Regions from separate parts of the Novosphingobium aeonii genome, predicted to be linked through region 2. Evidence: riboswitches for the same ligand, from Rfam matches in the RefSeq annotation. Region 2 holds a riboswitch; each other region holds the start of a gene.
The links. Region 2 has a riboswitch for cobalamin ahead of ACLIMP_RS00495 (TonB-dependent receptor plug domain-containing protein). Riboswitches for the same ligand answer to the same signal wherever they lie in the genome.
Positions count from the first base shown of each region.

Region 1: linked by a shared signal. The riboswitch ahead of ACLIMP_RS09340 (TonB-dependent receptor plug domain-containing protein) and the one ahead of ACLIMP_RS00495 (TonB-dependent receptor plug domain-containing protein) in region 2 are both predicted to bind cobalamin.
Region 3: linked by a shared signal. The riboswitch ahead of ACLIMP_RS21200 (TonB-dependent receptor) and the one ahead of ACLIMP_RS00495 (TonB-dependent receptor plug domain-containing protein) in region 2 are both predicted to bind cobalamin.
Region 4: linked by a shared signal. The riboswitch ahead of ACLIMP_RS14555 (TonB-dependent receptor domain-containing protein) and the one ahead of ACLIMP_RS00495 (TonB-dependent receptor plug domain-containing protein) in region 2 are both predicted to bind cobalamin.

Region 1 covers NZ_CP176832.1:1,905,488-1,913,379, forward strand. Annotated here, with positions in the region: gene ACLIMP_RS09335 (peptidase) at 1-1,424, opposite strand, end outside; gene ACLIMP_RS09340 (TonB-dependent receptor plug domain-containing protein) at 1,428-3,446, opposite strand; cobalamin riboswitch at 3,630-3,874, opposite strand; gene ACLIMP_RS09345 (S10 family peptidase) at 4,028-5,593, opposite strand; gene mfd (transcription-repair coupling factor) at 5,717-7,892, opposite strand, start outside.
Region 2 covers NZ_CP176832.1:85,297-93,188, reverse strand. Annotated here, with positions in the region: gene ACLIMP_RS00500 (cobyrinic acid a,c-diamide synthase CobB) at 1-995, opposite strand, end outside; cobalamin riboswitch at 1,128-1,319, shown strand; gene ACLIMP_RS00495 (TonB-dependent receptor plug domain-containing protein) at 1,485-3,422, shown strand; gene ACLIMP_RS00490 (DUF1636 domain-containing protein) at 3,422-3,829, shown strand; gene cobT (nicotinate-nucleotide--dimethylbenzimidazole phosphoribosyltransferase) at 3,826-4,872, shown strand; gene ACLIMP_RS00480 (histidine phosphatase family protein) at 4,869-5,450, shown strand; gene ACLIMP_RS00475 (adenosylcobinamide-GDP ribazoletransferase) at 5,447-6,196, shown strand; gene ACLIMP_RS00470 (threonine-phosphate decarboxylase) at 6,193-7,164, shown strand; gene cbiB (adenosylcobinamide-phosphate synthase CbiB) at 7,161-7,892, shown strand, end outside.
Region 3 covers NZ_CP176833.1:1,328,749-1,336,640, forward strand. Annotated here, with positions in the region: gene ACLIMP_RS21185 (CHAT domain-containing protein) at 1-126, shown strand, start outside; gene ACLIMP_RS21190 (T6SS phospholipase effector Tle1-like catalytic domain-containing protein) at 187-2,940, opposite strand; gene ACLIMP_RS21195 (DUF2322 family protein) at 3,156-3,500, opposite strand; gene ACLIMP_RS21200 (TonB-dependent receptor) at 3,634-5,676, opposite strand; cobalamin riboswitch at 5,852-6,094, opposite strand; gene ACLIMP_RS21205 (tRNA (cytidine(34)-2'-O)-methyltransferase) at 6,226-6,678, opposite strand; gene ACLIMP_RS21210 (hypothetical protein) at 6,842-7,096, shown strand; gene ACLIMP_RS21215 (cytochrome c biogenesis protein DipZ) at 7,133-7,892, opposite strand, start outside.
Region 4 covers NZ_CP176832.1:3,030,601-3,038,492, reverse strand. Annotated here, with positions in the region: gene ACLIMP_RS14580 (2-oxoglutarate dehydrogenase E1 component) at 1-1,046, opposite strand, end outside; gene sucD (succinate--CoA ligase subunit alpha) at 1,228-2,118, opposite strand; gene mdh (malate dehydrogenase) at 2,286-3,248, opposite strand; gene ACLIMP_RS14565 (hypothetical protein) at 3,624-3,998, opposite strand; gene ACLIMP_RS14560 (cell wall hydrolase) at 4,121-5,266, opposite strand; cobalamin riboswitch at 5,484-5,684, shown strand; gene ACLIMP_RS14555 (TonB-dependent receptor domain-containing protein) at 5,787-7,619, shown strand; gene ACLIMP_RS14550 (ABC transporter substrate-binding protein) at 7,616-7,892, shown strand, end outside.

The DNA of each region.
Region 1 (7,892 bases), 1.5 Mb from region 2:
CACGTCCCCGTCGCGCAGACGAGAGTGACGGCGGCCAGCAGGGGAAGCACCACGAGATCCCACCAGGGACGCTTGCGCAGCACCGGGAAGTCCAGGCTGTGCAAGCCGTCCTGGAGCCAGCGGTAGCTGCGCCCGTTGCGATCGAAAGCGCGCAGCAACTGGCCGGAGGCGGCATCGATGTAGAGCCGCGTCTGTTCGCCGTCCTTCAGCACCGCACGCCAGACCGGCAGGCGGGCGGGGGACTTGCGGCCGTAATAGTAGGCGTCCTCCTCAGCCAGCAGGTCCAGCGAGGCGAGCTGCGGCGTGCCCGCCAGCGCCGCGCGCAGTTCCTGCTCGCGCAGGGGCGCGGCAGTTCCCTTCGCGTCGAAGCGGCGGGTCTCGCCATCGGCGTTCACCGCGAGGAGGAACATGCGCCCGCCGAGCGGCGCGGTCTCGATCCGCACCGCGGTACCGGCCAGTGGTTGTGAGACCTTCGTAGCGGCGGAAAGGGCGCCGCGCATCTCGCTCCAGCGCGGCGTGCCGGCAAGACGCTGGCGCTCTGCGAAGCCGCCCATGCTGTCGAGCAGGCCCCATGGGTTCATGGATAGCAGTCCGCTCGCCGCCCATGTCAGCGTCAGCAGGCCGAAGAACAGCCCGAACACGTGGTGCCACCACCACAGGCCCTTGTAGGGCGATCCGATCGTGCCGTCTCGCCGCCGCCGCACGCGCACGATACCGGCCCAGATGCCGGTCATGGTGAGAAAGCATCCGGCCAGCGAGGTCCATATCACGACCTGGCTCCACAAGGCGCCGTCCTGCCGCAGGATCGTGGGATAGAGCCAGTGCGGCACCGCGCCCAGCCAGCCCCAGAACCGCTGGAACCGCGTGGTCCGCTGCACCACTTCGCCCGATGTGCCGGAGATGTAGATTTCGGTTCCGGCCGGATCGCCATAATCGGCGCGGTAGAGCGGGGCGTTGCGGCGATAGGTCTGGACGGTCCACTGGTCCATCCCGGTTTCGGTCGGGGGCTGGGCGGACGAGGCGATCCCGTGGCCTTTCGCGAAGTCGGCGGCGATCCGGCGCAATTCGGTAGGCGAGGGCGGCCCGAGCGGGCGGCCGGTTTCCAGGTCGAAGGCGGCGGGCGTGGTTCTCATCTGCGGGATCGGGCGAGCCGCCGATGCGGCCGGAACCACGCGCAGCACCGGGCGACCGGCGCGCATTTCCACGCGCGCCGAAGTTATCGGGAGGTCTGCGGGAATATCCACCGCTCCCAAGGCGGCCTGCGCCGGCAGGCGCAGGGGCGCGAGCCCCCGCACCTGCGCTCCGGGTTCGAGCCTCGGATAATCCACGTAGATCATCACGAAGCCGGACAGGCACCACAGCGTCATCAGCAGGCCGACGAAGACGCCGAGCCAGCGATGCGCGATCAGGACAGCGCGGGGCATGGCCTAGAAGCTCAACCCGTAGCTCACCCGCAGCGTGCGCGGCACACCACGGTTGAAGTAAAGGAAGCGGCTGTTGCTCCCGTCAAGCGTGCCGGCATCGGTGACGGCGGAGGCATAGCCGCGCGTGGCATAGGCCTTGTCGAACAGGTTCTCGACATTGACGCCGAAGCGATTCCGGCGCGCCTCGCCGTCGACGTAGAAGTGGCCGCCGAGATCGACGAGTACGTAGTTGCCGTAGTTCATCCGCCCGAAGCCCGATGCGGTGGACCAGACATCGCCGATCCAGTTGACCGCCAGGTTGGCGCCGAATGGCCGGTCTTCCGGGGAATAGGCCAGCGTTCCCTTGGCATATTGCGCGGGATTGCGGTCCCGCTGGACCGAACTGCCCTCATTGCGGACGCGGGCATGAGTGTAGCTTGCCGCGAGGCTCCAGCCGCTTTCCAGCTGCGCCGTCACTTCCGCTTCGGCCCCTTGCGAACGGACCTTGTCGCGCACGTTGATGTAGGTGCCGTTGGGATAGGCCGGATCGTCGTAAGTCGAATCGATGAGGTCGGTGATGCTGCGGTTGAAGTAGGTCGCCTTCCAGCCGAAGCGGACACCCGGCAGGGTCGCCGCGCCGCCCAGCGATGCGTTGAGATTCACGCTGTGCTCGGGCTTGAGGTTCGGGTTGCCGGTTTCGCAGCAGGGGTCGTTGCCGTAGAGCTGGGAGGCGTCGGGCAGGACGAACGAGGTGCCGCCATTCGCCTCCACATAAAGCGCTTCGGCAAAATCGTAGCGGCCCGAGACGTTCCAGATCGTCTTCCTTGCGCCGTCCGTGCGGTTATGCCGCAGCCCGGCGGCGATCCGGCCCTTCGAGGATATCTCGTCGGTCGTGCGGATCTGCGCGATGGCGGCGTGGACCTGTTCGCTGGTCGGCGCGATCAGCAGCACGTCGTCCCGGCCGGAGAAGTTCTGGAAGTCGTAGCCCAGCAGGTACTCCAAACCCCGGTGCGGATGCAGCTTGACCACCGCGCTACCGCCCCAGTCGCGGTAGCCCCAGAACGTGCCTGCCGGGTAGATCACTTGCGGATCGTGATCGGGAAGCGAGTTGCGGATCTGGATGTAGGCGGTCTTCCAGTCGTGGAAATAGCCCTTGAGGAAGAACTGCACGGTGTCGCTGCCGGTATAGTCCAGCCGGGCGCTGGCGATCTCCTCGTTGCGGTCGTTCCGGCTCTCGCGGATGCGGGTGGGCGAAAGGTTGTCGAGCTTCGCCTCGGTGTGTTGGTACTGGAGATTGAGCGCGAGATCGGGGGCGAGGTCGTACTGGTACTTGAGGCCTGCGGACCACAAGTCGTAGCCGAGCCGGCGATCGGTAAGGCTGGGCTGGTAGGCGCTGTAGGGCATGTATCCCTCGGAGCGGTTGCGCGAGGCATAGGCCACGAACCGATGCCCGCCCGCCGCGCCGCGCAGGTAGCCGTCGAAGCTGGTGCCGCCCCACGAATCGACCGAGGCGTTGACCTGCCCGTTGAAGTCGTCCGTGAAGCCGCGCGTCACCACGTTGATGATCCCGGCCGAGGCCTGGGTGCCGTAGAACAGGCTCTCGCCGCCGCGCAGCACCTCGATCCGCTCGATCATGCTGGCGGGCAGGGTGTCGTTGGGCGAGGTACTGCCGTAGAGCCGGTTGTTCAGCCGGATGCCGTCCATCGTCCAGAGCACGTCCTGCGTGCGCGAACCCTGCAGCGAGACATCGACGTAAGTGAACGGCCCGTTGCGGCCGCGAATGTAGAGGCCGGGCACCGAATCGAGCGCTTTCACCACGTCCACTGCGCCGCTGTCGCGAATCTGCCTGCCCTCCACGACGGCCATGTCGTTGCCGTAGCGGGAAAGTTCCTGCGGCAGCGTTTCCTCAAGGCTCTGGCCGGTGACGACGATGGCGCCGTCCTCGCCGTCGCCGTCGGCGCGTTCCCCGGCGAAAACCGGCGTGCTCCAGGCGAGCGCCAGCGCCGCGGCAAGCGCCGCGTGCGAAACCTTTGCGAAATTCATCTTCATTCCCCTGCCGGGCGCCAGCGATCCGAAGCAGGGGACTGCCGTTTGCGAACGGCCGGCGCACCGACCGGCCGGGCGCCCATGGAAAGGCGACCGTTCAGCGCACCGTGCGGCCCCTGCCGCTCGTTCGTCGCTCAGACGGAGAAATCACCGTGCCCCGGCCATCCCCTGGACCAAAGCAAGAGCGACCGGACGCCGGCAGGTCTCCTGGCTCACGGGTCATCGCTTGATGCACGGCCTTCCCAGGCCTCGCAGGATTTAGCGTCCGGCCCAGTGGCTGCGGCATGGGCGCCTTGCCCGCCGCGTGATGTACATCGCGCTCGCCGCTTACAGTTGCAGGGACAGCCTCGGATTCGAAGGCGGCAAAGCCCTCTCACCGCGTTCCCTATTAAGCCTCTTTCGAGGCACCGACGCGATCATTCGCCCGGCTCGTCAGACGAATCCGGGCGGAAGCGCTGGTAGCGGGCGATGCGGGCGGGGGCAATCCTCCATGCGCCAGTCACCGCCGCGGCGTTCGGGATGGAGGGAAATCGGGGGGAGAGCGGGGCGGCGGATCGTCGCCGCCCCGCAAGAGGATGTCAGCGCGCGCCCTCGGCGTAGTAGCGCTCCATGTCGAGGCGCATCTGGTGCAGCGCCTCGGGGTTCAGATAGACCATGTGGCCTGCCGGATAGTACTTGAACTGCAGGTTCTGGCGCAGCGCCGGCGCCAGCATCATGTGCTTGAGGTCGCGCTCGGTCGAGAAGAACGGCGTTGCCATGTCGTAGTAGCCGTTGAGCGAAAGCACGCGCAGGTGCGGGTTGATGCGCATCGCGGTGCTGAGGTCTGCGGTCACGTCGGCGACGTTCTGTTTGCGTCCGGCGGGCGGCTCATGCGTCCAGTCCCAGTCCACCGGGCCGCCCTCGCGCGCGCTCAGGCGGTAGTCGAGATCGGTCTTGTAGCCGAGCGTGGTGGTCAGCTGGTCAAGGAAGCTGCCGACATAGAGGCCGCTGATCGCGGTGTCCGAAGGGTCGTACTCGGGGCTTTCACCGGCCGCATCGGCATCGAGACCCTTGTAGCGGCCGTCGAAGCGACCCACCGTCTCGCGCCCGCCGCGCAGCAGTTCCTTGCGGAAACGGCCGAGATCGACGCGCAGGTTCGCCTGCTTCACATAGTCCACCGAAAGGCCGGTGAAGCGGCTGAGCTGGCGGGCTACGGCGTCTTCCTCTTCCGGGGTGATGTCCTGGCCCTTGGCGAGCGCGGCGGCATAGGCGCCGTTGGCGAACTGGCGGGACTGTTCGACGAACTCGTCCACGGTCGCCGGACGATCCGCCACGCGGCCGTGATACCAGGCGACGGCGGCATAGGTGGGCAGGTAGCCGACGTAGATATTGTCGAAGCCGCTCTGGCGGATGCCGTAGTTCATGATCGACGAAAGTAGCACCACGCCGTTCAGCGCCATGCCGCGATCCTCAAGCTGGTAGGCCAGCGCGCCCGAGCGGGTCGTGCCGTAGCTTTCGCCGAAGATGTACTTGGGGCTGCCCCAGCGCGCGTTCTTGGTGGTGTAGCGGATGATCGCCTTGGCGAAGGCATCCACGTCCTGGTCCACACCGTAGAAATCGGCAGGCTTGGCATCGCCCAGGGCGCGCGAATAGCCGGCGCCCACCGCGTCGAGGAAGACCATGTCGGTGCTGCCGATCAGGCTGTCGGGATTGGGGCCGACGTCGAAGGGCGCGGGGCGGACGGCTTCGGGGTTGCCGGTGCGCACATGGTCGGGCGCGAAGCTGCCCATGCGCAGCCAGAGGCTCGCCGAGCCGGGGCCGCCGTTGTAGAAGAAGGTGACGGGGCGGTTTTTGCCCGGCGCGGTATAGGCGGTGTAGAACACGCTCGCGGTGGGCTTGCCCTGCGCGTCGCGGATGGTGAGGGTGCCAGCGGTGGCGGTATAGGCGATCGCCTTGCCGTCGACCCGGGCGGTGCCCTTGCTGGTCTTCGTCACTTCTTCGACCGGGGCGCTGGCCCAGTTCGCGGCCACCGCTTCGGCGGTCTTCTCGGCGTGCTGCTTGGCAGCGTCGGGAGCGTCGGACTTCTGGGCCAGCGCCGGCTGGGCCAGCGCGATCAGCGAAGCGAAAGCGAGGGTTGCGGGGGCCAGGGGCGAGGGAAGCCTCATCGAAATTCCTTTGTTTTTTCGCGAACCGAGCTGCTTTTCCTAACGGCTCGCCTCACGCGGGCAAGGCTTCGCCGCAGGGAAAACGCCGGTTTTCCCGAAAATCGTATACCGGGCGCCTGAGGCTCAGGCCTTGCGCGCGATGGAGGCGAGGCCCTTCGTCAGTTGCAGCAGCCCGTTGAGGCGGGACTTGGGATCGCCCCATGCGCGCTGCACCACCAGCTTGTTGTCCGGCCGCAGCTTCACCGTTCCCTGAAGGCGCTCGGCATAGGCGATGAGGCCCATCGGGTTGGGGAAGCTGTCGTTGTGGAAGCTGACCAGCGTGCCGCGCGGGCCGACGTCGATCTTGGCGATATGCGCCTCGATCGCCTGCCGCTTGATCTGGATGAGCTTCACGAGGTTCGACGTGGCGGAGGGTAGCGGGCCGAAACGGTCGATCATCTCGGCCGAGAGCGATTCGATCTCGTCCTTGCCCTCGGCATCGTTGAGGCGGCGATAGAGCGCCATGCGCACCGCAAGGTCGGGAACGTATTCCTCCGGGATCATGATCGGCGCTTCGACCGTGATCTGCGGAGACAGCCCCGAAGTGTCCTTCTCCAGCCCCACGCCGCCCGCGCGGGCGGCAAGGATCGCGTCCTCCAGCATCGACTGGTAGAGTTCGAAGCCGACTTCGCGGATATGGCCGGACTGTTCGTCGCCCAGCAGGTTGCCCGCGCCGCGAATGTCGAGATCGTGGCTGGCAAGCTGGAAGCCCGCGCCCAGCGAATCGAGGTCGCTCAGCACCTTGAGGCGCTTCTCCGCCACTTCCGAGAGCGCGCGGCCTGCGGGCGTGGTGAGATAGGCGTAGGCGCGCAGCTTGGACCGGCCCACCCGGCCGCGCAGCTGGTAGAGCTGGGCCAGGCCGAAGCGGTCGGCGCGGTGGATGATGATGGTGTTGGCACGCGGAATGTCGATCCCGCTTTCGACGATGGTGGTCGACAGCAGGACTTCGTACTTGCCTTCGTAGAAGGCGCTCATGCGCTCTTCCACCTCGCCGGCGCTCATCTGGCCGTGGGCGGATATGGCCTTTACCTCGGGGACGTGCTTGGCCAGCCATTCCTCGACTTCGGCCATGTCGGTGATGCGCGGCACGACGATGAAGCTCTGGCCGCCGCGATGGTGTTCGCGCAGCAGGGCTTCGCGCATCACCATGTCGTCCCATTCCATCACGTAGGTCCGCACCGCGAGGCGGTCCACCGGCGGGGTCTGGATGGTCGAGAGTTCGCGCAGGCCCGACATCGCCATCTGCAGCGTGCGCGGGATCGGCGTGGCGGTGAGGGTGAGGACGTGAACGTCTGCGCGCAGCTGCTTGAGGCGCTCCTTGTGATTGACGCCGAAACGCTGCTCCTCGTCGACGATGACAAGGCCGAGGCGCTTGAAGTTCACCGATTTCGAGAGGATCGCATGGGTGCCGCAGACCACGTCCATGGTCCCTGCGGTCAGCCCGTCGCGGGTTGCCTTGGCTTCCTTTTCGGGCACGAGGCGCGAAAGGCGGCCTACTTCGAGCGGGAAGCCCGCGAAGCGTTCGGCGAAACCGGAATAGTGCTGGCGCGCGAGCAGGGTGGTCGGCGCGACCACGGCAACCTGCTGGCCGGCCATGGCGGCCACGAAGGCCGCGCGCAGGGCCACCTCGGTCTTGCCGAAGCCGACATCGCCGCAGACCAGGCGGTCCATCGGCTTGCCCTCGGCCAGATCGCCCAGCACGTCGTCGATGGCGTGTTCCTGGTCCTCGGTTTCCTGCCAGGGGAAGCGGTCCACGAACTGGTCGTAGGAGGACTTTTCGGGCAGCAGCGCCGGAGCGACGCGCAAGGCGCGCTCGGCGGCGGTCTTCATCAGTTCGCCCGCGATCTCGCGGATGCGTTCCTTGAGTCTTGCGCGGCGCTTCTGCCAGGCTTCGCCGCCCAGCTTGTCCAGCGCGACACCTTCGCTCTCGCTGCCGTAGCGCGAGAGCACGTCGAGATTCTCGACCGGGATGTAGAGCTTGTCGCCGCCCGCATATGTCAGCATCACGCAGTCATGGGGCGACTTGCCGACCGGGATCGACTGGAGACCTTCGTAGCGGCCGATGCCGTGGTCCATGTGGACGATCAGGTCGCCGGGCGTCAGCGCCGCCAGTTCGGCAAGAAAGGCGTCGGAATCCTTGCGCTTCTTCTTGCGGCGCACGAGACGGTCGCCGAGAATGTCCTGCTCGGTGACGACTTCGACGGCATCGCTAGAGAAGCCGGTTTCCAGCGGCAGCACCAGCGCGGCGCTGCGGCCCTGC
Region 2 (7,892 bases):
TAGAGCATGCCGCCGCACTCGGCGAGGATCGGGCGTTCGGCCAGGAAATGCTCCCGTATGGCCCCGATCATCGTCCGGTTCGCGGTGAGCGCACAGAGGTGAAGTTCGGGATAGCCGCCGGGCAGCCAGAGCGCGTCGCATTCCGGCAGCGCCGTGTCGCGCAGGGGCGAGAAGAATGACAGCCGGGCGCCCGCGCTTTCGAGAAAGGCGAGGTTGGCCGGGTAGATGAACCCGAACGCCTCGTCCCGGGCCACGGCGATGCGCCGGCCCGCCAGCGAGGGCGGCGGAGCGGCGCAGCGGGGCGCGGCCGGAAAGGACACCGGTTCCGGCAGCCACAGGGCGCTTTCGGGCAGGAGATCGGCGGCGCGGTCTATCCGCGCTTCGATATCGGGGACTTCACCGGCCTGTACCAGTCCGAGATGACGTTCGGGCAGGCCGGCACCCTCGTCGCGTCGCATCGCGCCGAGCCATTGCACGCCTTCCTTCAGGCCGCGTTCCAGCAGTTCGGCATGGCGTTCGCTGCCCACGCGGTTGGCGAGCACGGCGGCGAGGGTCACATCCTCGCGGTAAGTCGCCAGACCGTGGACGAGCGCGCCGAAAGTCTGCGCCATGGAGGAACCATCCATCACCGCCATCACCGGAAGGCCGAAATGCCGGGCGAGGTCGGCGGAGGACGGGGTGCCGTCGAACAGGCCCATCACCCCTTCGACAAGGATCAGGTCGGCCTCCAGCGCCGCTTCGTGCAGCAGCGCGCGGCACTGGTCTTCGCCGCACATGAACAGGTCCAGCTGGTGGACGGGCGCGCCGCTGGCGATCTCGTGGACCATCGGGTCGAGGAAGTCCGGCCCGCACTTGAACACCCGCACCCGGCGCCCGGCACGGACATGGCGGCGGGCGAGGGCGGCGGTCACCAGCGTCTTGCCCTGTCCCGAGGACGGCGCGGCGACGAGCAGGGCGGGGCAGGCGGTCATCGGGCAGCCACCGCGCGGAGGCACGGATATCGCCCGGACGGAAAGGCTCGGCAGTGGTGCATGATGGTTCGGTTCCCCCCTTCCGGCGGCCGGACCTATGGCACTTCGCAAGGCTGCGCAAGCAGCGCGCTCTTGCACGCCAGACCGCCACCCGATAGGGCCGCCGCTGCGACAGGTTCCCCGCGAGGGGATCAAAAGGGAACGCGGGTTCAAGACCCGGGCTGCCCCTGCAACTGTAAGCGGAGAGCCGTGCGGCCATTTCGCCATTGGGGGTGCAAATCCCTGAGAAGGCGGCCGAAACGGCATTGACCCGTGAGCCAGGAGACCTGCCTGCCGCAGTCGTTCTTCGACCGGACAGGGTGAGCCGGGCGAACGGGGCTATCCTCGCGCAACGACAGCCACTGCCGTGCCGGCTCCCGGCGCGAAAGGGCCTGTCGTCGCCTGCCGAACGACTGCCGCCTTTCGCGTGAGTGCCGACCCGGCCGGGTTCGACGCTCGCTTGAAGGACATGCCGTGAACTGCCGAATACCCGCCGCCAGCACCCTTGCTCTTGCGCTGGCCTGTCACCCTCTCGCGGCGCTGGCCGAGGAGGCCGATGCCGCGTCCTCCGGCGAGCGCATCGTCGTTACCGCGCTGCGCACGCCGGTTGCGGCCGACCGCGTGGCCGATACTGTCACCGTGCTGGACGAGGCGCAGATCGTCGCCGCCCAGCCCATCGCGCTGACCGACGCGCTGCTGCGCACGCCCGGCATCAGCCTGTCGCGCAACGGTGGCTACGGCACCACCACCTCGCTGCGCATTCGCGGCGCCGATGCCGGGCAGACCGTCATGGTGATCGACGGGATGCGCCTGTCCGATGCCTCCTCGACGGCGGGGGGATACGGTTTCGCCAACCTGTTCGTCGACGATATCGACCGCATCGAGATATTGCGCGGCCCGCAGTCCATCCTGTGGGGCAGCGATGCCATCGGCGGGGTCGTCAATGTCAGCACTCGCCGTCCCACCGAGCCGCTGGAAGGCAGCTTCGCGCTGGAGGCCGGAACCCACGATACCGTTTCGGCCCGCGCCGGGATGGGAGGCACCTCCGAGGCGATCGACTGGCGGATTTCGGCCTCCCGCTTCACCACCGACGGCATCTCGGCCCGCTCCAACGGCACCGAGGACGATGGCTACCGGCGCAGTTCCGCAAGCGGCACCATGACCTTCCGCCTTGCGCCGGGCGTCTCGCTGGACCTGCGCGGCTACTGGTCGGATTCGAAGAACGATTTCGACGGCACCTCGGGCGATTCACGGGCCTATGGCCGGACCGGGGAATGGTCGGGCTATGCCGGGCTCAATTTCGAACTGGCGGGCGGCAGGCTGGCCAACCGCGTCGCCGTGCTCCAGACCGAGACCGACCGCGAGAACTACGACCCCGCGCGGACGATCCGCCCCATCACCTTCGACGCCCATGGCCGCGTGCGCCGCTTCGAGTACCAGGGCACTTACGCGTTCGCGGACGAGGTGCAGGTCGTGTTCGGCGCCGAGCGCGAGGAGCAGCGGATGACCACCGCCTCGCCCTCCAACAGCACGGCGGCCTATGTTCTCACCCCCACCACGGCGGATACGGACAGCGTCTACGGCGAACTGCGCCTGACACCGCTGGCCGGGCTGACGCTCAACGGGGGCGCGCGCTACGATCACCAGTCGCGCTTCGGCGGCAGCACGGTGTTCAGCGCGGGCGCGGTCTATACGCCCAACGCCGGCGCCACGGTGCTGCGCGCCAGCTATGACGAGGGTTTCAAGGCGCCCTCGCTCTATCAGCTGTTCAGCCTCTATGGCGCGGCGGATCTCAGGCCCGAGAAGGCCAGGGGCTGGGAAGTGGGCGCGGAACAGGGTTTCGGCGAAGTGCTGCGCCTTTCCGCGACTTGGTTCGAGCGGGACACCGACAACCTGATCGATTTCGCCTATTGCCCGACCAGCGGCGCCCTGCCGGACGTGTGCTACGTTCCCGGCACCACGACATCGCGCTTCGGCTATTACGCCAACGTCAAGGCGAGCCACGCGCGCGGGCTGGAACTGGCGGCTTCGGCCAGATGGGGAATCCTCTTCGCCCAGGGCAACTACAGCTTGATAGAGGCGGAGGACCGTACAGCGGGCAGCAGCACTTACGGCCGCCAGCTCCAGCGCGTGCCCCGGCACCTCGCCAATGCCGAGGCCGGCGTGGACCTGCCGCAGGGCCTGCGCGCCAGCGTGGCCGCGCGCTATTCGGGCGAGAGCTACAACGCCGCCACCGGCACCGCCATGCTCGGCGACTACTGGCTGGTGGACCTGCGCGCGCAGTGGCAGGTCAGGGAAGGCCTGATTCTTCAAGGACGTATCGAAAACGTGGGCAACGAGAATTATGAGACCGTGAGCGGCTACGGCACGCTCGGCCGCACCTTGTACCTCGGGCTGAGGAGCCGGTTCTGATGCTGCGCCCCGTCGAACCCGGTCCCGCCGTGCTGGTGTGCAGCACATGCCGCCACTCCGCCGAGACACGCGATGACGAAAACGGCCAGCGCGGCGGTGCGCTGCTGGCCGAGGCCATGCGCGACGTGCAGGCGGCGGAGCCCGACCTGCAGGGCGTTGCCGTCCACGAGATGCCCTGCCTCTTCGCCTGCCAGCGCCATTGCACCGTGGCGATCCGGGCGCCGGGCAAGCTCGGCTATGTGCTGGGTGACTTCGCGCCGGACGAGCAGGCTGCCCGTGCGATCCTCGAATATGCCGTACGCCATGCCGCCAGCGAGGAAGGCCAGGTGCCTTATCGGGAGTGGCCGCAGGGCGTGAAGGGCCACTTCATCACCCGCACTCCGCCTGAAGGTTTCATCTGCTCATGATCCGTTTCGCCGATCCTGCCGCCTTCGCGGCGTCACTCGCCCGGCTTCCCGCGCCCGATGCGGCGGCTACCGAGGCCGCCCGCGCGCGCCAGTCGGAACTGACCAAGCCGCTGGGCTCGCTCGGCCGGCTGGAGGAGATCGCGGTGTTCATGGCCGGCTGGCAGGGCCGCGAACGTCCGCGCGCCGATCTGATCCGCGCCGTGATCTTCGCAGGCAACCACGGCGTCGCCGCACGCGGGGTGAGCGCCTATCCGCCCGAAGTGACGGTGCAGATGGTCGCCAACTTCCGAGCCGGAGGCGCGGCGATCAATGCGCTGACCGCGGCCTGCGGGGCCGAACTTGCTGTGGTTCCGCTCGATCTTGACCGACCGACCGGCGACATCACCTGCCTGCCCGCCATGAGCGAGGCGGATTGCCTGGCCGCGCTCAACGCCGGTGCGGCTGCGGTAGCGGCGGATACCGAACTGCTGTTCGTGGGAGAGATGGGCATCGGCAACACCACGCCTGCCGCCGCGCTCGCCGCGCAGGTCTTCGGGGGCGAGGCGGCGGACTGGATCGGGCGAGGCACCGGGCTCGACGATGACGGGCTGGCGCGCAAGGCCGCGGCGGTGGCGGCCGCGCTTTCGCTGCACGGCCGGCATTGCGGCACCGCCTTCGAGACCTTGCGCCGTCTCGGCGGACGGGAGATCGCCGCCATGGCGGGCGCGGTGCTGGCGGCGCGGCACTTGCGGGTGCCGGTCCTGCTCGACGGGTTCATCACTTGCGCGGCGATGGCGCCGCTGCTCGCCGACAATGACGCGTTTCTGGCGCACTGCCTTGCCGCGCACTGTTCGGCCGAAGCGGGCCATGCCCGCCTGCTCGATCGTTTCGGCCTCGATCCTTTGCTTCAACTGGGCATGAGGCTGGGCGAAGGCTCGGGCGCGGCGGTGGCGGCGCAGATCGTGCGTTCGGCGCTCGCCGCGCACAATGGCATGGCAACTTTCGCCGAAGCGGCGGTTGCGGGCAAAAATGCGGGCAGGGACGCGGAAACGGCGCAGGCGTGAGCGGGATCCTCGTCCACCTGATGCGGCATGGGGCGCCGCAGGAGCCGGGCCTGCTGCTCGGCCACCGCGACGATGCGCCGACCCCGGCGGGCGTGGCGCGCTGCGTCACGCGTTCGGGCGGGCTGGCGTTCGATCGGGTGATCTCTTCGGACTTGCGCCGGTCCAGCATTCCTGCCGCGCAGATCGCGGTCAGCCGCCGCCTGCCGCACGAACGCGATCCGCGCTGGCGCGAGATCGATTTCGGTGAATGGGACGGCCTTGCCCCCCAGCAGCTCGATCCGGCGGTGCAGGCACGGTTCTGGGACGATCCGGAAGCCCATGCCCCGCCCGGCGGCGAGCGCTGGTCGCAGCTTTGTGCCCGCGTCGGCGAGGCGCTGACCGGGATCGACGGCGCCAGCCTGATCCTCACGCATGGCGGCGCCATGCGGGCGGCTCTTTCGGTGCTTTTCGGGTTCGACCATCGGCAGGTCTGGGCATTCGAACTGCCCTATGGCGCGCTCGTCAGCCTGCGCATCTGGCCGGGGGAGAACCTGCCCGCCGCGCAGATCATCACGCTCGACAGCGGCAAGCCGGCATGAGGGGGCTGGTCCTCGCGCTCCAGTTCCTGACCCGGCTGCCGCTTCCGGCGGTCCAGGCCGATGCCGGTGATTTCGCGCGGTCCATGCGCTGGTTCCCGGTGGCGGGGCTGGCGGTCGGCGCGGCGGTGGCGGCGGCGTGGCGGCTGGGCATGTACACCGGCGACACCTGGCTGGCGGCGCTGTTCGGCCTGGCCGGCTGGGCCGCGATAACCGGCGCGCTCCATCTCGACGGCCTTGGTGACGTTGCCGACGGCGCGGGCGCAGCGCACAAGGACCGGGCGCGCATTTCCGCCGTGATGGCGGACCCTCATGTCGGCAGCTTCGCGGTGGTCGCGGTGGTGCTCCAGCTGCTTGCCAAGCTGGTCCTGCTTCACGCGCTGGCGGCAGGGCACATGGCGGGGCAGATGACGGGGCAGGTGGGCGGAGCGGTGTGGGCGCTGGTGCTTGTCCCGCCGCTTGCGCGTATCGCACCGCTGGTGTGGACGCTCACGCTGCCGCCGCTGCACGAAGGGCTCGGCAGCCGGTTTCGCAGCGCCGTCGGCTGGGGCCATGTCATCGGCTGGAGCGTGGCGGCATTGGCCGCCGGGCTGCTGGTCGCGCCCGCACTGCTGGCGGTGTTCCTTGCGGTTCCGGCGTGGGGCTGGTGGCTGAAACGCCGGATCGGCGGCATTTCCGGGGACGGGCACGGGGCCGGGATCGAAGTGGTGGAAACCGCCTTGCTCCTCGCACTGGTGGTGGTGCGATGAGCGGCGCCTTCATGTTCCACGGCGGCCGGGTGAGCGAGGCCGCCAGACTCTACGGCGGCGCGCCGGAGGACTGGCTGGACCTTTCCACGGGCCTCAATCCATCGCCCTGGCCCGCGCAGGCGCCGGTAGACTGGACCGCCTTGCCCGATCCCGATGCGCTGGCCCGCCTCGAAGCTGCCGCCGCCCGCCATTTCGGCGTGGAGCCCGGCCTGTGCTGTGCGGTGCCGGGCAGCGAAACCGCGCTGCGCCTGCTCGGAAAGGCGCTGGCGCTGCCGGGCCGGGCGCTCGTTCCGGCCTATCGCACGCACAAGGAGGCGTTCTTCCCGTCGCGTCCGGCACACTTCGGCGAAGTGCCACGGGGGCAGGAGGTCTTCGTCATGGCCAATCCGAACAACCCTGACGGCGTGCTGCGCGCGCCCGAAGCGGTCATCGAATGGGCGAGGCACATCCACGAGGCGGGCGGATTCCTGATCGTGGACGAGGCTTTCGCGGATTGTCAGCCCGAGGCCAGCGTAGCCGGCGCGGTGGCACCCGGCTTCAGGATGATCGTGCTGCGCTCGTTCGGGAAGTTCTTCGGGCTTGCGGGATTGCGGCTCGGCTTCGTGCTCGGCCCGCCCGCGCTCATGATGCTGCTGCGCCAGATGCTGGGTAGCTGGCCGGTGCATTCGGCCGCGCTGGCGCTGGGCGAGGCGGCCTATGGCGACAGTGCGTGGATCGCCGAGACGCGGCGCCAGCTTCCGGTCCGCGCCGCGGCGCTCGATACGGTGCTGCGCCGTCACGGCCTTTCGCCCGAGGGTGACTGCCCGCTATTCCGGCTGGTGACGGGATGCGAGGGCAAGGCGCTGTTCGAGCGGCTTGCCCGTGCGCGCATTCTCGTGCGGCCTTTCGCGGAACATCCCGACTGGGTGCGGCTGGGCGTGCCCGCCGATCCCGCCGCGCTTGACCGGCTCGGGGAGGCGCTGGCGTGATCGAGCCGGTGGGCTTTGCGGCCATGGTGCTGGAAGGCGGGCTGGGCTGGCCGGGGCGGCTCTACGGCCTGATCGGCCATCCCGTGGGCCTTTTCGCAAGGGTCATCACCGGCTGCGAGCGGAAGCTGAACCGGGCGGACTGGTCCGACATGGCGCGCCGGATCGCAGGGCTTGCGGCGATGCTCGGCCTGATCGGCATGGTATGGGCGGGCACCGCGTTCATCGTCTGGATCGTGCGCGGCATGGCGGGGGACTGGGCCTGGCTGCTGCTGGCTATCCTCGCATGGCCGGCACTCGCGGCGCGCAGTCTCGACGATCACGTTCGCCCGGTTCTCTCCGCGCTGGAGGCAGGGGATCTGGCCGAGGCCCGCCATGCGGTCGGCATGATCGTCGGCCGTGATACCGCAGGGCTCGACGAGGCGGGCGTGGTTCGCGCCGCGATCGAGAGCCTTGCCGAGAGTTTCTGCGACGGTGTGGCCGCGCCGCTGTTCTGGCTGCTGCTGGGCGGTGTGCCGGGGGGCTGGGCTTACAAGGCGATCAACACGGCGGACAGCCTGATCGGCCATCCCGAGCCGCCGCTGCGTGCCTATGGCTGGGCGGCGGCCCGGATCGACGATGCGGCGAACCTGATTCCGGCGCGGCTGGCGGGGGTGCTGATCTGTCTCGCCGGTGGCGGCGGGTGGCGAGGCATGGCGCGCGATCACGGACGCCATGCCTCGCCCAATGCC
Region 3 (7,892 bases), on a different replicon from region 2:
ATGCAGAAGGCTCAGTTCGCCACGATGAATGCCCGAAACGCAAAAGGCGAAAGACCCTATGCCAACGATCCGAAGATGTGGGCCAGCTTCATGATCTTCGGAAAGCCCTCGGCACCGCTGCGGTAGAGGCCGCCTTCACGATCTGGGCCACATTTCGCCTCTCCAGCCGGGGATGACATTCTGGCGCTAGCCGGGGTCGCCTGTAGCGGTGGGCCTCAGGTCGATGCCTTTACGTCTCAGGCATTCGGATATCTTCGCGAAATCTCCGAGTGCCGCCTCGCACTGGCGGGCGGTCTGCTCGAAGTCCGGCCCTTTCCACAGCGTGGCCCCTGCCGAGGGCGAATTGTCGAAGGTACGCTTGTTGTTGGCATAGAAGTAGGTCGCGCCTCCCGTGCCTTCCGGCAGCGCGGCGTCGTTGAGGAATATCCAGGCCGTTCCGCTCATGGTGGGAACGAAGGAACCCATCCAGCGGATTGCGGGCGGTTTGCGCTGGCCCTTATCGCTCTCGTCTGCTTCCTTGATGACCGGCGCTACAGGCGTCAGCCGCTGGATCATGATCGTGCGGCGATAGCCACTGGGCGACAGGTCAGGTTTCGAGTCTCGAATCTCGACCAGCGGCTCAAGCCAGCGCGCGAGGACCACGCGCCGCAGCGGCGCCCCGCCCGCCATCACGACATTCGCAGGAAACGGAAAATCGAAAGTGTTGCGCCCTGCCGCAGCCACAGGGTGAGTCTTGTCCCGCCACGGATCGCCCCGTTCGGGCCAGGTCAGGATGACATAATAGCGCTGCCCTTTGATGACGGTGCCGTGCGCCGCCACTGCCGCCTTGCTTTGTATCGCGGGCGATGCTTGCCCCCGCCCGGCTGCAAGCGGCGCGAACGGCAGGCAGGGGTTTTTGGGATCGAGTGCCAGCGGCGCGGATCGCGTTTTGAGTACGGCTTTTGGGGTATCGTTTTCGGCGGATTCCTTGCAGAAGGCCACGCCGCGTTCCAGCCCGATCAGGCTCGTCTGCGTCCAGAGTACGAGAACGAGCCAGGGTACGCACAGGAGGATCGAAACACCGAACAGGAACGGCAGGACCCGCCATTTCCAGAACTGCATCACCGCCTGATAGCCGAGGCTGTTGCGAAGCGCGCGCAGGGCGGTGGGCTCGAACCGTTCGAGTGTCTGCCCGGCCAGCGCGTCCCACCAGGCAATGCGGACACGGTCCCTGAGGTCGGCCTCCAGCGCCCGCATCGCATTGGCTATCAGCCCGATGAGCCCCAGGATCACAAGGCTCAAGGCCCAGTTGGCGGTCCAGGGATCGTACCATGCCAGGAGCCAGGAAGGCACGAACTTGCGCCCCAGCACGAAAATGTCACTCAGCACCCATCGCGAATCCATTCCCGGCGTGAAGCCCGACCCGTCCCCCCAGAACGGAGCGAGCGCCAGGAACGCGGTCAGCAGGACAACGGCGAAATAGCAGGTCCGCCGCAGCCAGACATTGTCCCAGGCATTTTCCTGGATTTCGCCTCGCCCCTTTGCCCGGTCCCGCTCCTGCAAAGTGCGGCTCGCGGCGGCCAGCGCGGACTTGTCCGCAGGGGCATAGGGGGGCTCGACCTCGAACTTGCGAGGCAGCACGATCGGCGCATAGTTGTCGTTGCCGAGACAGATCCGCTCGATCACGCTGCGATGGACATGGCACGCCGTCAACAGGCCCTGCGGGCGATGGCGCTTTTCCCCGATGATCGGATCGCGCAGGACCCGCGTCTGGTTCATGCCAACGGTATCGGCAATGCTGCGATGAAGCATGGCTGCGATCTTGCGCGGCTGGTAGCGATAGTATCCGGCAAGCCCGCTTCGGGAATCGTGCATCGGCCCCAGCGGGTTCGCAAAGGCGCGGATGCGGGCTTCCTCGCTCTGGATCAGCGCCAGCCGGTCAGGCCCGAGGGCGTTGATCTCGTCGATCATCCACTTGAGCGACACATAGGCGAGGCTGTCATCGGGATAACCTCCTCCCACGTCCGAATGCATGCCGGCGAACCATACCTGCTTCAACCGCGAACCGGCCCGCAGACGCTCCGCCGCATTCCAGTCCCTGCACTCCTTATTGATGCCGGCATGCGCCCGCTGATCGGCGATTTCATCCCAGAGCAGCGGCCAGAAGCTGTCCCGCTCATCATCGAGCGCCAGCGCATGCCGTGCCACCTTGACCCGGCGATGCAACTCGTAATCGGTCATGGTGAGCGGCCAGACGTACTGATCGATACCGCGCGTGATCTCCACGATGGGCCCGCCATAGGCGGCCACGGTATCCCATACGCCCACGAACTCGATGTCCGGGAAACTCTCCGCCTCACGGTTGAAAGCCTGCCCCCGCAACCGGCGCCAGCCTTGTATGATCCTGTCCCTGAACCAGCGGACGGTCTGGAAAAGCCAGGGGAACAGGTCCGGCGCATTCTCGCCCAGGAAGCGCCGCACCGCATCGGCGCAATTGCGCTTCAGTTCGCGCTCGTCCTCATAAGGAACGATGCCCTGCGTGCAGATGAGCGCCACGAGAAGCCGGATCGTGAACGCGCCCCGGCTGAACCCAAAGGCATAGATCGTGTCGCCCTTGTCCGTTCCGGGATACTGGCCATTGTAGTTGCGGCAGACATATTCGTAGAGCCGCAGAAGATTGCGCTTCAGCCCGAAGCCGAAAATGCCGCCCAGAACCGCCAGGAAACGAAAACTCGAAGTACCTACGCCATTGTCGTAATAGGCAATCTGATCGGGGCCGCCGGGCCTCGATCCCAGATCGAGCGCATCATAGAGGCGATAGACGTTGGTGCGGAACAACGCGCGGCTGCTGTTGCCCGTGCCGTCCGAGAACACGACGATCCGCTTGGGCTCGGCAAGCGGCGCAGCCGCATCGGCACGCCGTTCCGGCGCGATTTCTTCTCCGGTAGGTGCGCTGGACACATTCCTGCCCCCCGATCGCTGTCATGAAATGACAATCTGCAAAGCCCCCGCTTCGCACACGACAATGAGTGACATTTCCAACGCGGGCAGACAACAGTAAACGCGCGATCGAATGGGAACTATACTTAAGATCCCATCCGTATGATTAACAATTCTTACTGAATAATTTGCACACAAAGGGAAACGTCAGGTCCAACCCCCGCCCGTACCTGCGATCAATGCCCGGCCGGAATGACCTCGATGCCCAGCCGGCCGCCGCGTGCGGCGATATCCAGCAGAAGGTCGACATTCGGATGTGCACCGGGACGCTCGCGTGCATCCGCGGTATGTTCGGCGAACACCACAAGGCCATGCTCGGCAGCAGCCGCATCCAGATGGTCGAACCGCTGCTTCAGGTAGTTGTAGACGGCGAGCGAACCCTGCTTGCCCGGCTGGTTCGATATGGAGGCCACCACGTTCCCCGCATCATCGACGAGGTCGATGCGTTCCAGGCCGTCTATCGGCGGCAATAGCTGAAGATTGTCCTTGAACGTCGCGCCCGGTTCGATTGCCGCCAGCATGTCTCTTGTTCCTGATTCACTGCACTCGCGGCGCTCTTACACCTTCTTCGAATGACCGCAATCGGTCCCGGAAGCACCACCTAGAACCACCAAGCAGTGCCGCGGCGCATGAGGGCCGCGGCACGCCCTGTCCTCAGAAGGTGTACCGCGCGCCGATCTTGACGGTGCGCGGCTCTATCACCCTGCTCAAGCGCCCGTCGACGGGACCTGCCGCATCGTAAGCCGGAATGTAGGATTCGTAATAATAGGCAATGTCCTTGTCGCGACTGTCGAGGATGTTGAGCACTTCGCCATATATCTCGATCCGGCCTCCCTTCCAGGCGGCACGGGCATTGACTACGGTGCTGCCGCTGTCCCGCACGCTGTTGTCCTCGACCAGAGGGTAAGGGCCGAGATGGCGAATGCGGATGCTCGTCTCCCACGGGTCCAGCACGATGGATGCCCCCGCTGACACTGCATTCTCGAAGGCGTTGGGAATGCGGTCGCCATTGTCGTATCGCGAACGGCTGGCGGTATAGTTGCCATCAAGCGCAAGCCAGGGCAGCGGCCGCCAGAAAGCGACAAGTTCGTAGCCATGACGCTTGCTGGCGCCGGTCGGCTCGACCGCGTTGGAATCACCGACGAAACGCAGTTCGCTTCCAACGTCGAGCCACCAGTAGGTTCCTGTCAGCGAGAAACCGTCTGTCTGGAAACGGGCGCACAGCTCCTTGCCGGTGCCGCGCACCAGAACAGGCACCGGCGTTTCGGCATTCACCGCCCCTCGCACATCGTTGGAGTGGAATCCGCGCCCCCAGTTGGCATAGAGTTCGAACTGCCGGGTAACTTCATAGGCCGCCGAGAACTTGGGCGAAACGATCGAATCGTGCCCGCTTCCCTCACCAAGCTCTTCCGCCGCTGCGTTTCTGGCGCGCACGGAATAGTGATAGTAGTCGCCCCGCAGACCGCCCGTCAGGCGCAGGCCCGCCAACGGCTGCCAGGTTGCCTCGCCATGGATCGCACCGGAAAGTTCCTCGACGTGATAACGGCCCAGCGAGTACAGGAATTCGCGACTTTCCGTGCGATTCACGCCAACGCTGCCGATATGGTCGAAGCGGTTCTCGGTGCCGATGGAGAGTTCCAGTTCCGGCGCCGGATTCCAGTGCTTGCGTGCCGTGAGGCCGGTAACCCAGCGCTTGTCGAACTGGTCGATCTGGGCGCTGGTCCCGTCGGGATCGACATAAGTCGGGTTTGAATACATGTTCCAGTCGTAATACTGGGCGTAGACGTTGGCGCTCCAACTCGCCTGCGTGATCCCCACATTGCCGACGAACCGCGTGGTCCGGCCGCGCGCCGTCGGGTCGGGCGAACAGAACACGTCGGCGCATATGTCGGAACCGACGATCCGCTCGGGAATCTGCTCGGTTGGACGCCATGTCGCGTGGTAGGCATGAAGCGAAGCCTGGAGCGCACCTTCGCCCAGCGGCATGCTGTACTTCGCAAAGCCCGCATAATGGCGCAGGTGCTCCTCCTGCTGCCACGGCCCGTCATAGCGCTTCGCCTGCCCCACCACCGTAAGATCGCCGGAACCAAGCCTTTTGATCGTGCCGCCCGCTGCAAGACGGCCGGTGCTGTACGAGCCCCCCTCAAGCGAAACCCACGGGCGGTCGAAGCCGGCGATCGTCGTCATGTAGGCCGTGCCCGCCAAGGCGAAATCGCCGCCGTCCGCGCGATAAGGCCCTTTGCGGAAGTCTTCACGCGCAACGATCTCCGGGATCAAACCGTTGAGATCGAGATACCCCTGCCCATGACCATGGGTCCGCAGGTTCATCTGCACGCCGTCGATATAGGTCGTGAAATCGCTACCATGATCGAGGTTGAACCCGCGCAGGAAATACTGGTTCGCCTTGCCGCTGCCCGAATGCTGGGCGGCGACCATGCCGGGAATAGCCTCGAGAAGTTCGGCCACGCGCAGCAGCGGACGGACCAGCAGGTCGGAGCCTGCCACGCTGCCTTCGCTGGCGGCATGGGCTTCGCCGATCTTGGTCTCTCCCCGGCCGAAAACCAGGATTTCGCTGTTGCCGCCATCCGAAGCCGACCCGTCCGAAGCCACTTCGCCGGCAAGAGCCGGAACGGAGGCAAGCGCGACGATCCCGCCCATGGCGAGGCGGGCGAATGCCGCCTTTGTGTTGATTTGCATTACAATTCCCCCGGCGCCTGCGACTGGGAGTGGAAGCGTGCCGTCCAAGACGGTCGGCACGCGCCATCGGCCGGACGCCCGAGGCGACCGCGACACGAACCGATGCGGCTTCCACCGCTCGTTCGTCGCTCAGACGGAAAAATTACCGGGCCTCGGCCATCCCCTGGACCAAAGCGAGAGCGACCAGACGCCGGCAGGTCTCCTGGCTTGCGGGTCATCGCTTGATGCACGGCCTTCCCAGGCCTCGCAGGATTTAGCGTCCGGCCCAGTGGCTGCGGCCAGGCTCCTTGGCCTGCCGCGATATGCATCGCGCTCACCGCTTACAGTTGCAGGGACAGCCTCGGATTCGAAGGCCGAAGCCCTCTCACCGCGTTCCCTATTAAGCCTCTTTCGAGGCACCGGCGCGATCTTGCCCGCCGCCTTCGAAAGAAGGAAACGGTTGCAGTCCGCTAACCCACGCAAGAAATGTGTTCAAGAGTGTATGGCAGGTGAGGTATTGTTACGGCGATGCTTTCGCCCGCCGCGCCGGGAAAGCGGGCCGGGTAGCCGTCACCCCGGCAAAGTCGCGGTCTGGCGAAGGGCTTCGCCAAGCGCGAGCGCGGCCGACGTGGCGAGATTCAGCGAGCGCACCTCCGGCCGCAGCGGTATGCGCACGCGCGCATCACAGACATCCGCCACTGAGGGGGGCACCCCTGCGCTCTCCTTTCCGAAGAGCAGGACATCGTCTACCCTGAATCCGAATTCATAAGCCGAATGGCTGCTCCTGGTCGTGAACAGCACCAGTCTGCTCGGCCCGATATCGGCCCTGAAGGCATCGAAGCTGGCGTGTCGTGTAATCGTGACATGGTCGATATAGTCCATGGCAGCCCGCCTTACGCGCCGATCGTCCCATACGAAGCCCATCGGCTCGATAATATCCACGCTCGCGCCCAGGCACGCGCCAAGCCTCAGCACGGCGCCGACGTTTCCGGCAATCTCGGGTTCGAATAGAGCAATACGCATCCGGACCGATTGGCGGCAAGACAGCGGCCATGCAAGCCCTTCGGCAGTTCCCGGATAACGAGGCGGGGCGGCGCCCTTTCCGGCCTGTGCCGCAAGTGGCGGATATTGCGGGAATAAAGCCGTTGTGCAACCTAGGGCATCCGAAACCTTGAAGGACCGAGGGATGCCCACGATACAGGACAAGCGACACGACTTCCTCTGGCTCGTCCAGCTCTGGATGCAGCGCGAACGGGATATCGCCGGATGGACGGCAACCTGCGGCGATGCGGTTGCCGCCAGCTATCGTATCCCCGCATCGATGACCGCGCGCGACGCCGCGCACGATTTCCTGTCCTTCAACAGCGCTTCGTTCCGTGGCGGCGTGGAGAACGAATGTCCCGCCTGGATGAACGCGCTGGAAGATCCTTCCTACGGCTGAGCCCCGCATGACGGGCCGAAACGGCGCGCCGCCTCCTCAGCCGAACGTGAAGGCGAAGGCCTGCACGCCCGGATCGAGGAACTCGATGGTGAAGGTCCGGTCGGTCACGGTGCCCTGCTGGCGAACCAGTTGATAGAGCCGCTGCGTGGTCACGGTGCCTTGCCCGGCCGCGTCCGCGTCCATGCCGTGATCGCCGCCCGGAGCCTTGCCGTCCACGGTGACGCGGAAGCGGACCGGGCGTCCTTGCGGCCCCGGCCCCAGCACGAGATGAAGATCGCGGGCATGGAAGCGGAAAGCGATACGCCCGCCCGCCGCATCCAGCGAGACGAACTCCGGCCCGGCGGTCCACGATCCCGCAATTCCCCAGTCATTGCGGCCGGGCAACTGCCCCAGCACATAGCTGTGGGGCCGGTCCGGCACATAACCGCCCGCCGAAGCGAAACGTTCGCCTCGTGAATAGCCCAGATAGGTTTCGGGCGAGCGATTGGTGGCCTTCTGCGGCGCCTCGCCCACGCCGGAGCCCTTGACCGCCACGACCTCCAGGCTGGGCGGGGCATTGCCGTTCTCGGCCAGCAGGCGCTGGATGACTCTTTCGGATTCCGCGTAATCCCCCTCGCCGAAATGATGATAGCGGATCCGTCCCTTGCCATCGATGAAGTAATGCGCGGGCCAATAGAGGTTCTGGAAGGCGCGCCAGATCGCGCGATCGTTATCGAGCGCCACTGGATAGGAAATGCCGAGATCGCGTATCGCGCGGCTCACGTTCGCCGGGTTCTTCTCGAAGGCGAATTCGGGC
Region 4 (7,892 bases), 420 kb from region 2:
GGCAGCACCTGCTTGTGCTTGGCGCCGGGGCCGATGTCGTCGCCGATGTCGTCGGCGATGGTCTGGTAGGCGCGGACCTTGCCCAGCACGACCGGGTCGACCGTTTCGAGGTGCGACGGGTTGGGCATCAGGCTCATGTGGACCTTGATGCCGTCGAACTCACGGTCGGCCGAAGTGCCGAGGTGGTACTTCACGTCGCCCGAGCCGCCCACGTCTTCCGGGTTGGCGGTGCCGCCCGAGAATTCGTGGAAGATGACCTTGTAGGGCTTGGCAAGCACGTTGGCGAGAACGTTCAGGCGGCCGCGGTGGGCCATGCCGTACACGATTTCCTTCACGCCCAGCGCGCCGCCGTACTTGATCACGGCTTCGAGCGCCGGGATCATGGCTTCGCCGCCGTCAAGGCCGAAGCGCTTGGTGCCGACGTACTTCTTGCCGAGGAACTTCTCGTACTGCTCGCCGCGGACGACGGCCTGAAGGATTGCCTTCTTGCCTTCGGCGGTGAACTCGATTTCCTTGTTCGCGCCTTCCATCCGCTCCTGGAGGAAACGGCGTTCCTCGACATCGGCGATGTGCATGTATTCGAGGCCGACCTTGCCGCAATAGTTCGCGCGCAGGATCTGCACGATCTCGCGAACGGTCGTCCATTCGAGGCCGAGCGCGCCGCCGACGTAGACCGGACGGTCCTGCGCGGCGCCTACGAAGCCGTGGTATTCGGGCGTGAGGTCAGCGGGAAGCTGGCGCTGGTTGAGGCCGAGCGGGTCGAGATCGGCTGCCAGGTGACCGCGCACGCGATATGTGCGGATCAGCATCATGGCGCGGATTGCGTCGGCCGCGGCTTCGTCTATGCGGGACTGGTCGACCTTCTGGCCGCCCTTTGCCGCTGCCTTCTCGATCTGGACCTTGAGCGCGCTGGGGTCGAGGCCCTGGGTCAGGTCGTCCTCGAATTCCGCTCCTACGAGCGGCCAGTTCTTGCGCTGCCAGCTCGGGCCGGCCTGCGGGCCGTCGAGGGCATCATCGGGGGTGAAGTCGAAACTTTCGTCGCCCATCGGGTGTCACCTTTTGTCGCGCCGGAAAACGGCCGGCGCTACCAAACTCGTTCTAGGACGATGGTCCCGATGGTGGGGGCCTCTTCGTCCGCATCGCGTCCGGCATCTCAAACGTGCCGGATCGCTCGTGGGTCCCGTGGCGGCGCGGGTCCGAAGACACGCGCCGCCCGCGGGGATAGTGTCAGGCGAGTTCCTTGAGGACTTCCACAAGGGTTTCACCCAGAAGCGACGGCGAGGCGGAGACGCGGATGCCCGCTTCTTCCATCGCCGCGATCTTGTCCTCGGCGCCGCCCTGGCCGCCCGACACGATCGCGCCGGCGTGGCCCATGCGGCGGCCCGGAGGCGCCGTGCGTCCGGCGATGAAGCCCGCCATGGGCTTCTTGCGGCCGCGCTTGGCTTCGTCCTTGAGGAACTGGGCCGCTTCTTCTTCGGCGCTGCCGCCGATTTCGCCGATCATGATGATCGACTTGGTCTCGTCGTCGGCCAGGAACAGTTCCAGCACGTCGATGAAGTTGGTGCCGTTGACCGGGTCGCCGCCGATGCCGACAGCGGTGGTCTGGCCCAGGCCCGCGTTGGTGGTCTGGAACACGGCTTCATAGGTGAGCGTGCCCGAGCGCGAGACGACGCCGACCGAACCCTTGGAGAAGATGCTGCCGGGCATGATGCCGATCTTGCATTCGCCGGGGGTCAGGACGCCGGGGCAGTTCGGACCGATCAGGCGCGACTTCGAGCCCGAAAGGGCGCGCTTCACGCGGACCATGTCGAGAACCGGGATACCCTCGGTGATCGCGACGATCAGTTCCATCTCGGCGTCGATCGCCTCGAGGATCGAGTCGGCGGCGAACGGCGGCGGAACGTAGATGCAGGTGGCGGTCGCACCGGTCGCGGCCTTGGCTTCGGCGACGGTGTTGTAGTTCGGCAGACCGATGTGGGTCGTGCCGCCCTTGCCCGGAGTCACGCCGGCAACCATCTGGGTGCCATAGGCGAGCGCCTGCTCGGTGTGGAAGGTGCCGGTGGCACCGGTCATACCCTGGGTAATGACCTTGGTGTTCTTGTTGACGAGAATGGACATAGGGGAATCCTAATTCCTGTTCCTGGTGTAGGCCGATTCCGGCTTGGGAAGCGCCATGGCGCAAATTCCGCGAAGTGCAACCGTCCAAGTCGTAAAATCAACGGGCCAGTAAGCCGAGCCCGGCCCGCTCCGGCACTTTGCCGGGCGGGCCGGGCCGGTCAAACGGATCAGGCCAGCGAGCCGTCGATCGCCTTGCAGGCGACCAGCAGTTCCTTGACCGCGTCGATCGAGACCTGGAGACCGGCCTTCGCCTTCTCGTTCAGCTCGATCTCGATGACCTGCTCGACGCCATCGGCGCCGATCACGACGGGCACGCCGACATAGAGGCCGTCGACGCCGTACTGGCCTTCGAGGTGCGCGGCACAGGGCAGGACGCGCTTCTGGTCGCCCAGGTACGATTCAGCCATGGCGATCGCCGAAGCGGCGGGAGCGTAGAAGGCCGAGCCGGTCTTCAGCAGGGCCACCACTTCGCCGCCGCCGTTGGCGGTGCGCTTGACGATGGCGTCGATGCGCTCCTGGGTGGTCTTGCCCATCTTGATGAGGTCGGGAACCGGGATGCCCTTGACGGTCGAGTATTCGACCACCGGCACCATGGTGTCGCCGTGGCCGCCGAGCACGAACGAGGTCACGTCGCGGACCGAAACGCCGAATTCCCAGGCCAGGAAGGTCGAGAAGCGGGCCGAGTCCAGCACGCCGGCCATGCCGACGACCTTGTTGTGGGGCAGGCCCGAGAATTCGCGCAGCGCCCAGACCATCGCGTCGAGCGGGTTGGTGATGCAGATCACGAAAGCGTCGGGTGCGTTGGCGGCGATGCCTTCGCCGACTGCCTTCATCACCTTGAGGTTGATGCCCAGCAGGTCGTCGCGGCTCATGCCCGGCTTGCGGGCGACACCGGCGGTGACGATGATGACGTCGGCGCCGGCAATGTCGGCATAGTCGTTGGTGCCGGTGATCTTGGCGTCGAAGCCCTCGACGGGACCGCACTGCGACAGGTCGAGCGCCTTGCCCTGCGGCAGGCCTTCTGCGACGTCGAAGAGGACGATGTCGCCCAGTTCCTTCTGCGCGGCGAGGTGCGCGAGGGTGCCGCCGATGTTGCCGGCGCCGATGAGGGCAATCTTCTTACGAGCCATGATGCTTGCTTGTCCTTCCCAGAGGCGGGATCGACGGACGAAAAGGCGGCCTGCTGTGTCCCGCTAAAGGCAGGTGCCGGTGTTCAACGAGGGGCGACCTACGCCCCTCAAACCGACATTGCAACCGTGAAAAGCCCGCGCAAAGGGCTGGTGGGGCAGTTTTTACTGATAATAGTTCGCAATTGCAATAGTGGGCGGGAATGCGCGGAAAACGGGCCCGGGAAGCGGGGTTCGGAGCCTGTTTTGCGCAACCCGGCGGGCGCAGATTGCATCCAAGTGTCTCGCACGGCGGTATGACAGGCAAGCGTCGGGGAGGGCGAGTCGCCTTGGAGGAAGGGCAGGCGGTCGCGAGTCACGGCGGCGGCGGCGAGACTGTCAGGCGTTCGTGGTGAGCCGTCTGGCGAAGGCTTCGGCCATGCGGTGATCGAGCTGCCGGCAGATGGCGATCCACCAGTCGCAGGCCGCGATGTCCCCCGCGAGGCGCGCGGCGGCGGCATTGGCGCGGGCATGGGAGGCGGCGGACAGGCCGTGGCGGGCGAAATGGCGCAAGGCTTCGGCGAAGATGCGCTCGTTCGCGGCCAGGGTGGCCGCATCCTGCTGCTGCGCGGTGGCGTGCCCCTCCGTCCGCGGCCGGCGCGTTCGGCGACGAGTGCCGTTGTCGTTGACCGCGCCGAGCGGCACGGATGGACACAGCGCTCGCACGATCACAGGACACGTCCCGCCTTTGGCGGCGGAGAAGCGGATTGCCATGGTATCGGGCCTCTTGTCTTCGGCGTTAGGGGGTGGTGCCGCGACCCCGTTATAGGATTGCAGGCGCTAAGCCTTAATGAGGGCGTATGGTTGCCGAAACCTTGAGAGGGGAATCGGGAGGTTTACTGAACCGGTTGCCCGATCCAGCGCCCGGAATTGGCATACTCGGGCCTGATCCCATGGGCCTCGGGCAGGTTCCTCGCCCGGTATAGCGCTTCGCCGCCCCGTTCGCGCACATCGCTGGCATAGGCAGGGACGGCGGCCTGCACGAGGGTGGCCGGAGCGGAGGCGGGCTGGATGGCGGTGTCCGGCCGGATCGGGGTTGCCGCCTCGAAGGCGCGCTGCACCGCGAGCGGGTCCAGCGCGGCGTTGGCGACCGCGCTGGCGGCGGAATCGTCATGGCGATGCGGCGCGGCGAGCGGCTCCCCGCCGAAGTAGGCGAAGCGGAAGGCCGAAGGGCTCCCCGCCGGTCCGCTCAGGGCATAGAAACGGTGCGCGCCGATCGTCGAGAGATAATGGAGGCTCGGCGCCCAGTAGGGATTGACCTGGACGGTGTGGTAATGCGTGGCCAGGCCGACCGGCGCGTAGACGTAGCCGGAAAGCGCCGCGCGGGCGACTTCCTGCGCACGCTGCCAGAAGAAGCGCTGCGGCGCGCGTGCCAGCGACCCGTCGCAGGTGAAGGAGAACTGGCAGCCGGTCGAGCGCTCGGAGCCCTGGTAGACCACGCCGCAGACGGTCTTGGGATAGGCGGGATGGGCCAGCCGGTTGAGTACGACCTGCGCCACCGCGCGCTGGCCGGCATCCGGCTCGCTGGCGGCCTCATAGTAGATTGCGGCGGTCAGGCACTGGAGCGCGCGGCTGCGGTCCACCCCGGAATTGTCGATGCGCAGCGCGCGGGCGACCGGGCCGGGGCCGGTCACGCCGTCATCGGCATCGGAATGAATGCCTTCGCCGATCCTGAGCACCGGTTCTTCGGCATCGAGATAGTAGAAGGCCGAACCGGGGAAGCTGGCTCCGGCCTGCTCGAAGGGCATCGGCAGGACCGTCTGTTCGGGCGACCGCGCATCGGCGATGGAGAATTGCTGCCAGGAGCCCGGCGAGGCGAAGGCGGGCAGTGCCACGGCGGCCAGTGCGGCGAAACCCAGCGACCAGCGCCGGCGCGCGCGGCGTGCGACATGTCGCCGGCCGCCGCGCGCGAAGTGCCCGCGGAAATCGCGCGGACGCGCTTCCCAGGGTTCGAGGCAGGCAGGAAGGGCGGCAGCGGTCACGAATAGTCCTCTTGGCGCGTCCTTTCGGGGGACGGGCGCATCTTGCGCCTAACCCGCTTTGCGGCGCGCGGCATCCCTGCAGATCGGCACGTCCCGAAGCGGTACAGGCCCTGCCGATAGCCTTAATGGCTTAAGAGAATCTTCCGGTTTTCCCGGCGGCGATACCTGGCGCGGCCTTTACCGGCACTGCTTGCCAATCCTCGCGCCGGACAGTATCGGCGCAAGCGACGTCATGGGTGGCCCGGAGCCGGGCCCCAGGATTGGAACCTGGTGGGAATTTCGGCGAAAGCCCGAAGCTGCCCCCGCAACTGTGACCGGGGAGCGCCCCCTCCACGCGATGCCACTGGGTCAAACCGGGAAGGCGGAGGCGGCGCGGCGATCCGGAAGCCAGGAGACCTGCCCTTGACGGTCGTTCCGCAGCCGGGCGGGGTGTCCCGGCATGCAGCGAGCACGCGCGCATGAGGAAAGGCGCGCGTCTCCGCCATGGACGGCAATGTCGTTCAAGGTTGGAGGAATTACCGTGAAGTATCTGTTTCTGCTGGGGACGGCCCTGTCCGTCGCCACTCCCGCGCTGGCGGACGAAGCCGCAAACGATAGCATCGCAGCGGACGGCATCGTCGTCACCGCGACCCGCACCGAGACCCCGGTGAGCGAGATCGGCCAGTCGGTCTCGGTCGTCACCCGCGAGGATATCGAGCGTACCCAGGCGGTCACCGCCACCGATGTGCTGGCCCGCCTGCCGGGCGTGACCTTCACCCAGTCCGGCGGCTTCGGCCAGCCCGCAAGCGTGTTCATCCGGGGCGCCGAGAATGCGCAGAGCCTCGTGCTTATCGACGGTGTGCGCATCAACGATCCGGGCGATGTCGGCGGCGGCTTCGACTTCGGCAGCCTGACCGTCGGCCAGTTCGACCGTATCGAAGTGGTGCGCGGCTCTTCCGGCGTTCTCTGGGGCAGCCGCGCCATCGGCGGCGTCGTCAACCTCATCACCGCGCGCCCGACCGAGCAGTGGACCGCGCGCGGCCAGGCCGAATATGGGTGGCGCGACCAGAAGCAGCTCGGCGCCTCGGCGGCGGGCAAAGTGGGACCGGTCGGCCTGACGCTGGGCGGCAACTGGCTCAAGGGCGACGGCTATTCCGCCTTCGACGAGCGCCTCGGCGGTAAGGAAAAGGACGGCTTCGAAAGCAAGAGCGCCAATGCCCGGGCCGAAGTGGAACTGGTAAGCGGCCTGTCCGCCGACGCCGGGACCTACTGGACCAAGGCCAACTACGATTACGACAACACCGGCGCCGATGCCCTGAACGTGGGCATGAAGCGCGACACGGTGGGCTATGCGAACCTTCGCTATAAGGGGCTCGACGGCCGCCTGACCGCGCGCGTGGGCTACGGCCTCACCGACACCCGCCGCATCTCGGACGACGCGGTCTTCGGTCCCTACACCACCAACGGCCGCGCGGACCGCTTCGAGGGGCAGGTTTCCTTCAGCCCGATCGACATGGCCAGCATCCTGCTGGGCGCGGAGACCGAGAAGCAGAAATTCTCGAGCGATTACGCGAAGGACTCGACCTCGATCGACAGCTACTTCGGCATGCTGACGCTGCGTCCGGTCACCGGACTGACCCTGAACGGCGGGCTGCGCTACGACGACAATTCGGACTTCGGCCACAAGACCACGTTCTCGGCCAATGGCGCCTGGGTGATCGGCGGCGGCGAAAGCGCGCCGATCCTGCGCGCCAGCTATGGCGAGGGCTTCAAGGCGCCGTCGCTTTACCAGCTCTATACCAATGGCGGTTTCCGCGCGCTCGATCCCGAGACTTCGAAGTCGTGGGACGTGGGCGTCGAGCAGCCCTTCGCGGAAGGGCACGGGACGTTCTCGGTCACCTATTTCGACCGCAAGACCAAAAACCTGATCGACTACGATCTGGCCGAATGGAACTACTACAATGTCGGCCGGGCCCGCGCGAAGGGCGTGGAACTGGGGATGCAGGTGAGCGACTGGAACGGCTTCGACATGAGCCTTTCCGCCACGTACCTCGACGCCACCAACGAGGACACCGGCAAGCAGCTGGCCCGCCGTCCCAAGACCAACCTCTACGCCAGCCTCGACAAGCACTGGTCGGACGGCTTCCGCCTCGGCGCGGACCTGCGCGTGGGCGGGGGGCGCTATGACGACGTGGCGAACACCTATTATCTTGGCGGCAATGTCGTGGTGGGCCTGCGCACGGCTTATGACGTGACGCGGAACATCCAGCTCTATGGCCGGGTCGAGAACCTGTTCGACGAGCACTACGAAGTGGTGCGGACATACGGCACGCCGGGCCGCGCGGCTTATGCCGGGGTTCGGGTGAAGATGTGATCCGAGCGCTTTCCCTGACACGGTCGGGACGGGGAAGGCGCAAGGCCCGCCTGCTCGCCGCCGCGCTGGCTCTTGCCGGCCCGGTGGCGGCGCTGGCGGGATGCGGGGGCGGCGATGCGGCCGACGCGCCCGGTTCCGCGAAGGCCAGTGGTCATCCCACGATCGTCTCGCTCAACCCCTGCACGGACGCGATCCTTGCCGAAGTGACAGGGCCGGGCCAGTTGCTGGCGATCTCGAACTACAGCCACGATCCCGAGAGCAGTTCGATGCCGA